DNA from 3 places in the Paenibacillus sp. FSL H8-0168 genome. Region 3 is predicted to be linked to each of the others. Evidence: riboswitches for the same ligand, from Rfam matches in the RefSeq annotation. Region 3 holds a riboswitch; each other region holds the start of a gene.
What was found. A riboswitch is a leader RNA that binds a small molecule or an ion and turns the genes downstream of it on or off. The one in region 3 is predicted to bind glycine.
Positions count from the first base shown of each region.

Region 1 (3,281 bases), 190 kb from region 3:
ACGGCTCCGAAAAAGTTGGGGCTTTGGACCAAAACAGCCGCGGTCTGTTCCGATACGGCCGCCGCTAGCGCATCAGCATCCGTTACGCCGTCCGAACAGCCGATCTCCACGATGTCCAAATCCAATCCGCGTGCATAGGCTGCCAATACCTGACGTGCCTCCGGATGGACGGACCTTGATACGATAAGCTGTTTACGGCGGGTAGCTGCGGCGGACAGTGAGCCCGCTTCCGCCAGTGCAGTCGCTCCGTCGTACATGCTGGCATTAGCTACAGCCATGCCCGTCAGTTCGCAAATATACGACTGAAACTCGAAAATGGCTTGTAGCTCGCCTTGGCTTACTTCCGGCTGATAGGGGGTGTAGGCTGTATAGAATTCCGAGCGTGAAGTGATGTGCTGGATGACAGACGGAATATGATGATCATAAATTCCTGCGCCAAGAAAGCTGGCATGTGTGTCTGTATTGGCGTTGTGTCCGGCCAGCTCGGCCAAATGTCGGGTCAAGGCTCTCTCGTCGAGCCGAGAAGAAAGAGGAAGTTCCCCTTGATATCGAATGGCCTCTGGAATGTCACTGAATAAATCATCGATGGATGAAACGCCGACCACACGCAGCATTTCGGTTTGATCCTGTTCAGTCATAGGGAGATAACGATGCTGCTTCATAGGTTCTTGGCTCCTTTCGAAAAGCAAAATTTAAATCGTAAATTAGCTAATAAAAAAGTGTGAGATGAAAACCCGGAAGTTCATATCTGACATGTTTGCTTTATTGAAATGAAGAGAGTTTAAGATCGGCGCAGGCGTTTATAAAAGGGGGCTGCCACCACCTCGGCACGCAGGCGTTTGCCACGAATCTCAACCTCCAGCGGTGTGGAGAGGGCGCTAAAACGACTGTCTATCAAGGCGAGGCCGAGATTACGCTTCAAGGTGGGCGACTGAGTTCCCGTTGTGACCTCACCGATGTGTTGACCTTCTGCGAATACCGGATAATGGGCGCGTGGGATACCGCGATCCATCATTTCCAGCCCGATCAATTTGCGAGGAATCCCTTGATCTTTCTGACGTTGCAGTGCTTCTCTACCGATAAAATCTCCCTTATTCAGCTTGACGAAGAACCCTAGACCGGCTTCGAGTGGTGAAATCGTGGAAGATAACTCCTGTCCGTACAGCGGCAACCGTGCCTCAAAGCGTAGGGTATCCCGAGCACCAAGTCCAGCGGGAATCAGTCCATACGACTCACCGGAACGAAGCAAACCCTCCCATACGGCTGGTGCTTCCGCGGCAGGTACGTAAAATTCAAAACCGTCTTCACCCGTATATCCGGTTCGTGAGACGAGTGCTTTTGCTCCGAACAATGGCACATTCTCATGGAAGCGGAAAGATGCCAGATTCGTAATGTCCGTATCTGCCACGGCTGCGGCAATACGTGCTGCTTCCGGTCCTTGCAACGCCAGCAATGCTATCGCATCAGACACATTCTCCATGTGAACGGATGCAGGCATATGGCGAATTAGCCAATCCCAATCCTTATCGATGTTAGAGGCGTTCACAACGAGCATGTAGCGCTCCGGCCCTTTGCAGTAAACAAGCAGGTCGTCTACTACCCCTCCATCGGGGTAACACAGGAGTGAATATTGTGCCTGACCTGGTTCCAACTGGCTAACATCATTCGTGGTCACCCTTTGCAGAAAAGCTTCGGCCTCTTTGCCTTCAACCAAAAATTCGCCCATATGCGATACATCGAATAAACCCGCACGTTGCCGGACGGCCTCATGCTCCTTTTGAATGCCGCTAAACTGAACGGGGAGCTCCCAGCCGCCAAAGTCAATACAACGAACCCCAGACTGCGTCCCGTAGGACGAATATAGCGGTGTTTTTCGCAAATTAGTCATTTTTCCACTCCTATCGGGTGTGATCGGCTAAACAAAAAAGACAGGCCGAAAAAAACGTATAGACGGCAGTCTACACTCTTTTTTCAGCTCTGTCCTTGATACCAGAAAGTTACCCCGGTATGTACCGGGTTTCCCCTTGGGTGATCCGCTCCAATAGCGAATGCTCTCCAGAGATGCGTCCGGCAGAGGTCCTTTTGCCTGAGAGATTCACCTGCAATGCAGGCTTACTCCTTCGGCGCTACCTTCGGGATCAACAGTATATTACCTGGCTTTGCAGATAACAACTTGATCCGATTCGCGTGCAACTTATGTCTCATAAGCGGCAACAGCTATGCGAATCTTTTTGGCAGTCTCTCCCTCCGCGTTCATCCGCGTTTGCAGTTGTCGGGGTGTTTCCCAAAGCATTTGCTATAACCCATTAATACGCAAATTCATTCGAAATGTCAATAAAAATGTCATCAAAAACAATAGAAAAAACATTTAATATATAAATAAGGATATGTAAGCGTTTGTTATAAGTTATCATATTTTTATATAGTACGCCATATGAGGTCATATGAAGTATTTTTGTTAGTATTATTGACATGAGTGTTCCTGTTGTCATAATCTTAACCTGTCTAATACAGGTGAGCAAAAGCGATTTTATTCATATGGAAGCGAGGGGAACAGGATGGGTGAAGTAAAGCAGCAACTTTGGTATACAGACGAACATGAGTGGGTTCAGCGCACAGAGAATGGAACGTTGCGGATTGGTATTACAGACTTTGCACAGCATCAACTGGGTGATATTGTTTTTGTAGAATTACCGGAGGCGGGAGTAACGATTGAGCAGGGAGCGGAGATCGGTACGATTGAATCGGTGAAGACGGTATCCGACCTTTTTGCCCCGGTGACGGGAACCGTATTAAAAGTGAATGAAGCGCTGGAAAGTACGCCTGAGCTAGTAAATGAATCTCCCTATGAAAAAGGTTGGATGATCGAAGTAGAGATGGGTAAAGATGTGGAGGAAGCATTGGGCAAGCTACTGTCTGCGGATCAATACGAGCAGTTGATTTCCGATGAGCAGTAATGGAGCAATGTAGTATGGAATAAGAGTGTTATTTGTCTGCTCGATTTTTGTATACAACAGTCGCTATGATTTGACATAGCGGCTATTTTTTTGTCTTTTTTCAGACGTAATTACGTGTTTTATTCTGATGTAGAGAGTTGTCCCTATAGTAAGAATCATATATAAACCAGCACGGTTTTTCGACTAATTTCTATAGCTACAGGTCATATTAAGAAGAATTATGCAGGTCTAATACCTTCTCGGATAATTTAAATTTAAATGTTGTCATCAACGTTCATGACGAAAGTACGTTTTCATTTCGTTGATGAAGATAGCGCTGTCATT
Region 1 covers NZ_CP151948.1:4,279,624-4,282,904, reverse strand. Annotated here, with positions in the region: gene gcvPA (aminomethyl-transferring glycine dehydrogenase subunit GcvPA) at 1-662, opposite strand, end outside; gene gcvT (glycine cleavage system aminomethyltransferase GcvT) at 782-1,888, opposite strand; glycine riboswitch at 2,065-2,257, opposite strand; gene gcvH (glycine cleavage system protein GcvH) at 2,559-2,957, shown strand.
Region 1: it holds a riboswitch for glycine, as region 3 does, so the genes downstream of both, gcvT (glycine cleavage system aminomethyltransferase GcvT) here and MHI21_RS19685 (sodium:alanine symporter family protein) in region 3, are expected to answer to the same signal.

Region 2 (3,281 bases), 1.8 Mb from region 3:
TCTACCGTAAAGCCTACATTACGCAGTCCATTGGCAAAGTCGGAGAAGGCGCCTTCAATGACCCAATCTGCTGCTCCAGCGGTCTGTGCGTGCGTATTATCGAACAGCACCTTTTTGCCTTTTCCATCCGGCAATGTAGTACCGGGTTGACCCGGGTTGCCAGGTTCACCTGGTTCCCCTGGCTCGCTTCCGCTCACCAGTTCAACAGCGCTTGGACTTTTCACTCCACCAAAATTATTGTAGGCGCCGAGTGTACCCGTCACACGAATTTTGCTGCCGATCAGCTCAGGATGGCCTGACAGCCCAAATTGCCCTCTGTACGCTGAAGTCAGCTGTACATCCAATAGATTAGACGTATTACGTTCATTTGCCTGATCGGCAATCAGTACGTTAAAATCATTCGCGAACGGAGAAGAAAAGTTAGCCGTTTTCGATCCGGTAGCATGTCCGACGATGTAGCCTTCCACCGTCACCGTACCTCCACTGCTTTGGCCCTGAAGTGCTTCGGCTACTGTCAATGCTCCCTCTGCCTTGACCTGACCGAATGGAACGAAGATCCCGATCAGCAGTGATACGATTGCTGCTAGATGCAGCATCCCTTTTAAGCGTGAACCTGTGAACCGCAAGCCTTTTACCATACGTCAATATCCCTCCTATGTTTTCCATAAATGTACTTGTCCTTTATCAGATTAGCCGCCAATCTTCTAATTCCTTCCTGATTTCATCCATAATTATGTAAATTTTAATCTTTTTTATTGGAAACGCACCTGTTTATGTAAAAATTGAACCCTGTGATTGACACCGAGCACGGCATACATTACCCTAAGGAAGACATGTAGAACGGTATACGCGAATGAAGATGACGGGAGAGTCTGTCCAGGGAGCCTATACTCTGGCGGCACCGAAGGAGCAAGACGCCAGCACCCGGCTGGCGGATAATCTCTCAGGTCCATGTATCGTCATCTGACGCAACTCTGGAGAGAGCGCAAGCCACCCAAGGGGTAAGGCGGTAAGAACACCGCACGAAACTCTCAGGTAACGAGGACAGAGATAAGGGAAACTTCCTTATCCTGTCCTTTTTTGTGCTCACATTGTGCGTCAGCATTAGGAACCGTCATAACCGCGCAAAGACGCGGAAATACCATATAGTATGGTATTAGAACATACAGGGGGTCACACCATGCGTTTCAAAGATGTATTTTCTATTATCGGCCCGGCCATGACCGGACCTTCCAGTTCACACACCGCAGGCGCAGTGCGACTCGCACGCGTTGCCCGGCACTGGCTCGGAGAGCAGCCTGACCGTGCCCGCATGACATTATACGGTTCCTTTGCCGATACGTATAAAGGACACGGTACAGATCTGGCGCTCATCGCAGGACTGCTTAATTACGATACGGACGATCACCGGATTCCCGATGCCGAGCAATGGGCCGAACAAGCCGGGATGGCCGTGGAATTCGCCGTCAGCGGACTCCCCGCCCCTCATCCGAACACTGTCCGTTTCGAGCTGTGGAAGGGCGAGGATCAGCGTACACTGTTGGGCTCCTCCATCGGCGGCGGCAGCATCCATGTCCAGCAACTGAACGAATTCCGGGTCAATCTGACCGGGGAGCTGCCTACGCTGGTGCTTCTCCACTCGGATAAGCCCGGTACATTGGGCGCGATAACTTCAGCGCTGGGCGCGGCTCACATTAACATTGCCTATATGCACGTAGATCGCAAGGGCCGGGATGGTGAAGCACTCACCGCCATTGAAACGGACAGTTCTGCTCCAGCTGAACTAATTGCGGAACTGCGTTCTTTACCTCATATGTATGAAATTAAGATGATTAATTTGAAAAAAGGAGCTGAATCCGATGCGGTTTAGCCATCTGCATGAGATCAGCGCTTTATGCGCTGAAGAATCCACCACGATTGGCCGCTTGATGATTCAAGAGCAGGTGCAAGAAACGAATACAACGGAGGAAGAAATCTTTCGTCAAATGTCTGATTATTATGAAGTCATGAAGGAAGCCGTTCATCGCGGACAGACACAAGACACCGTATCCCGCAGTGGATTGACGGGCGGTGACGGCAAGCGCCTAGCCGAGTATCTGCGGGCAGGGGAAACCTGCTCCGGCGATGCCTCCGCGCTCGCCATGGCTTATGCCCTCTCCGTGTCGGAGGTTAATGCATCCATGGGTCGCATTGTCGCCACGCCCACTGCAGGGTCATGTGGGGTTATCCCAGGTGTTTTCATCAGTGCGCAGGAGCGGTTCGGATGGGATGATGAGCATATGGTGAACGGCCTGTTCGCCGCTGGGGCCATTGGCTACGTGATCGCCAACAACTCCTTCATTTCTGGCGCGGAAGGAGGCTGTCAGGCTGAGATTGGCTCAGCTATCGGGATGGCCGCTGGCGCTATGGTCGAGCTGCGCGGTGGTACGCCTGAACAGGCTGTTCACGCCGTGGGCCTCGCTCTTAAGAACACGCTCGGCCTGATTTGCGACCCCGTCGCCGGACTCGTGGAGATTCCGTGCATCGTGCGCAACGGGCTGGGAGCCGTGACTGCGCTTGCCGCAGCGGACATGGCTTTGGCGGGTGTGCGCAGCGCTATTCCGTCTGACGAAGTCATTGACGTCATGCTTGAAGTCGGCAGTGCGATGCCGTCGAAGCACCGCGAGACCGCCAAAGGCGGGTTGGCCCAGACGCCGACTGGCAAGCGTTTGACCGAATCACTTACACGCAACACACCGACCAAGAAAGATAAGTCATAATTTATATGCGGTGCCTCCTTAAAATAAAAGAGCAAGCCTATCGTCCTTGGACGTATGCTTGCTCTCTTTTTTACTGAACGGTTACCTGTACCTTCGTCATTTTACCTGCATATTTCACAGTAATTACAGCTTTACCCTTGCCCTGTGCCTTAATGTTACCGTCTTTGACGGTCGCAACAATAATTCTGGACGAGGACCAGACAGCCGGTTTGGAAACATCCTTCTCCGACTCATCCTTATACGTGGCTGTAGCCGTAACCTTAGCCAGCTGTCCTGCCTTCAAATTCAATGCGACTTCGTCTGTTTGCAGGTATTTAAGCGTATCAACATCCACGGGTACACTAATTACCTTCCCGCCAAACTTCGCCTGAATATTAGCTTTACCGTAGCTAACCGCAGTAACCTGACCCTTTTTAACAGTGGCTACCTTATAATTAGACGTTTTCCATTCAGCTTGGGCCGTAACGTCCTTTTCTTTACCATCACTCGATTTAACCACAATCGCGATGGTTTTTTGATCTC
Region 2 covers NZ_CP151948.1:479,794-483,074, reverse strand. Annotated here, with positions in the region: gene MHI21_RS02225 (DUF6359 domain-containing protein) at 1-638, opposite strand, end outside; glycine riboswitch at 854-969, shown strand; gene sdaAB (L-serine ammonia-lyase, iron-sulfur-dependent subunit beta) at 1,181-1,870, shown strand; gene sdaAA (L-serine ammonia-lyase, iron-sulfur-dependent, subunit alpha) at 1,860-2,759, shown strand; gene MHI21_RS02210 (Ig-like domain-containing protein) at 2,830-3,281, opposite strand, start outside.
Region 2: it holds a riboswitch for glycine, as region 3 does, so the genes downstream of both, sdaAB (L-serine ammonia-lyase, iron-sulfur-dependent subunit beta) here and MHI21_RS19685 (sodium:alanine symporter family protein) in region 3, are expected to answer to the same signal.

Region 3 (3,281 bases):
CATAATCAGAATAATTGTGAGCAGTTCTGCCCCCAGCGGGAATGCGCTGGAAAATGCTTGCTGAGTCATCAGGCCCGCATCGGTAGGCCCGCTCCACACACCGCTAACCAGCAGCGTCAATCCGGTCATCACACAAATAACCATCGTATCAATAAACACGCCTGTCATGGAAATTAGCCCTTGCTCCGCAGGCCATTTGGTTTTAGCAGCTGCGGCTGCAATCGGTGCGCTCCCCAATCCGGCCTCATTGGCAAAAATACCTCTGGCTACCCCACTTCGCATCGCCAGCATAATCGTAGCTCCGGCAAATCCGCCCGTTGCAGATGTAGTTGAAAATGCCGAATGAAGCACCAGCGCGATTGCGGCAGGAAGTTGGTCAGCAAACCGAATCAGTACGATGAGACAGATCAGTACGTACAAGCCTGTTTTAAAAGGAACGACCTTCGTCGATACCTTGGCAATGCTTTTGAGTCCTCCAATGGTAACCAGTCCTGTAAGGATCGCAATAATCAGTGCCGTTACAATAGGCGGAACGCCAAAGCTGTTCTCGGTCGAAGATACAATCGCTTTGACCTGCGGAAACGTTCCAATCCCGAACAACGCTACCAGCATGCCCGAAAAAGCAAACAGCATCGCCAGCGGTTTAAAACGGCGTCCAAGACCTTTCTCAATATAATACATCGGGCCGCCGGAAAATTGTCCATTCCTATCTTTCACCCGGTATTTTACCGCAAGTACACCTTCCGCATATTTTGTCGCCATCCCAAAAAAGGCGGCAACGACCATCCAGAACAAGGCACCCGGCCCACCCAGCTTAATGGCTGTCGCTACGCCGACAATACTTCCTGTGCCAACTGTAGCCGCCAACGCTGTACTCAAAGCCGCAAAACTACTTACATCCCCGCTGCCTTCATTCGGGGCTTTACCGATCAGCTTGATCGCTAGGGGCAGGCGGAATACCTGCAGCATCTTCAAACGTATGGTCAGCCATAACCCCGTTCCCATGACAAGAATGATGAGAGGCGCCCCCCATATCCAGCTACTAATCGCTTCTAACACATGTACCAAATTCATTTCAACCCGCTCCTCCAGCATATTAGAAAACAAAAAAGAGTCAAATCCGCTGATTCGACTCCTGGAGAGGTTAAAGGCACGAAAAAATACAACCATCTTGTGCAGGTTTCTACCTCTAATAGCTCATAAAAAAGCCTAGGGCATTCCCTGTCACAGGTTATTCGCGTCTCTGTCCTTTTGCCTGAGAGTTTAAGCAGATGTTATCTGCGGTGCACCTTCGGCGCCCAATTAAGGGTCTCTCCAGAGTTCTGTCCGTTTACGGTCCCCGCTTGTTGCTGTAATCAGCCTAAGCACCTGAGAGTTTTGCCCCTTCGGTCGGAACCTTCGTTCCATCTCCCGCAAACATCAACCAGACATATGAAATTTTTATTCATTATACAGAAAACTTTCAGCTTATTACAAGTGAAAAATTTGTGAAGCCCTCTGAAATATTATTATTGTGTCTATAAAAAAGCGGGTACAGCAGATTGCATCCTTAGGATGTCCTCTTCTATACCCGCCCGAGATGATATGAAATTACAATTCTTCACCATTGGTTGCTATCACATTTTTATACCAGTTAAAAGAGTCCTTTTTGGAGCGTTTGAGCGTTCCGTTACCGTCATCATCCAGATCGACGTAAATAAATCCGTAGCGCTTGGACATTTCGGAAGTAGACATGCTCACAAGGTCGATAGGGCCCCAGCTGGTGTAACCAATCAGATCAACACCGTCGGCAATCGCTTCCTTCATTTGGGCAATATGCTGACGCAAGTAATCAATGCGATACGTGTCATGCACAGAGCCGTCTTCTTCCACCTTATCATACGCACCCAAACCATTTTCCACGATGAACAGCGGCTTTTTATAGCGGTCATAAAACGTATTCAGCGTAACACGCAGGCCGATCGGATCGATCTGCCAGCCCCAGTCGGAGGACTGCAGATACGGATTTTTCACGCCACCAATTAGGTTTCCTGCTGCTTTTTCGCCTTCTGGACCTGCAGATACGGTCAAGGTCATATAGTAGCTGAATGAGATAAAATCAACCGTATTATTTTTCAATATTTCGGCATCGCCTGGTTCTGTGTGTATTACAACATTATTTTCTTCAAAATAACGATTCATGTAGTTAGAATATTCCCCACGGGCATGCACATCCGTAAAGAACAGGTTCATCTGATTTTCATGCTGGGCTTTCAGTATATCCTCTGGGTTACACGTATGTGGATAGCTTTCAATACGTGCCAGCATACAGCCGATCTGAGCGCCCGGGATGATCTCATGTCCCCGTTTGGTCGCCAGTGCACTAGCTACAAATTGATGATGCAATGCTTGATATATCGCTTGTTGTTTGTTTTCTACACGGTCAATAACCACACCGCCACCGGTGAACGGACTCATGGTCATTACATTGATTTCATTAAAGGTCAGCCAGTATTTTACTTTATCCTTATAGCGCGTAAACACCGTTTCGGCATAATTTACGTAATGCTGTATGACTTCACGTCCCAGCCAGCCATTATACTTCTGAGTCAGACCTAGCGGTGTTTCGTAATGTGACAATGTTACCAAGGGCTCAATATTATACTTGCGCAGCTCATCAAATACATTGTCGTAGAATTGCAATCCTGCTTCATTCGGCTCGGCATCATAGCCATTCGGGAAAATCCGCGACCAGTGGATGGACATACGAAATACTTTAAAGCCCATTTCAGCGAATAATGCAATATCTTCTTTGTAATGGTGGTAAAAGTCTACACCTTCACGCTTTGGAAAACGTGCATTGACTTTGCCTGCCAAAATGTCTTCGAGTCGTTCGGACGAAATCTCTATAGCGTGATCGTTCTTGCGCTCTGCTTTGGGTACATAGGCAACCATGTCTGCGCTGGACAATCCTTTTCCATCTACGTCAAAAGCGCCTTCCAATTGGTTGGCTGCGGTTGCCCCGCCCCACAAGAAGTTTTTCGGAAACCCTTTTAGCGTCTTCGTCATAGTATAAAAACCTCTTTCCGTATTTAAGATTTTTACTTTGGTCAAGTCATCCCATCAAGTACTGCAAATATGAATCAATACCTAACGATAACCGTTCTCCTTTGAAATGCATTGACAGATACTTTAAAATAAACGTAATGCCTTCATAAGCATCCTAATCGTTGTAACGCGTTTCATGTCAAGAATTTATTTTTTTCTTATGTGAGGAGAAGCACCATGTCGAATCTTGATCA
Region 3 covers NZ_CP151948.1:4,465,494-4,468,774, forward strand. Annotated here, with positions in the region: gene MHI21_RS19685 (sodium:alanine symporter family protein) at 1-1,074, opposite strand, end outside; glycine riboswitch at 1,234-1,328, opposite strand; gene MHI21_RS19690 (glycoside hydrolase family 1 protein) at 1,591-3,048, opposite strand; gene MHI21_RS19695 (LacI family DNA-binding transcriptional regulator) at 3,265-3,281, shown strand, end outside.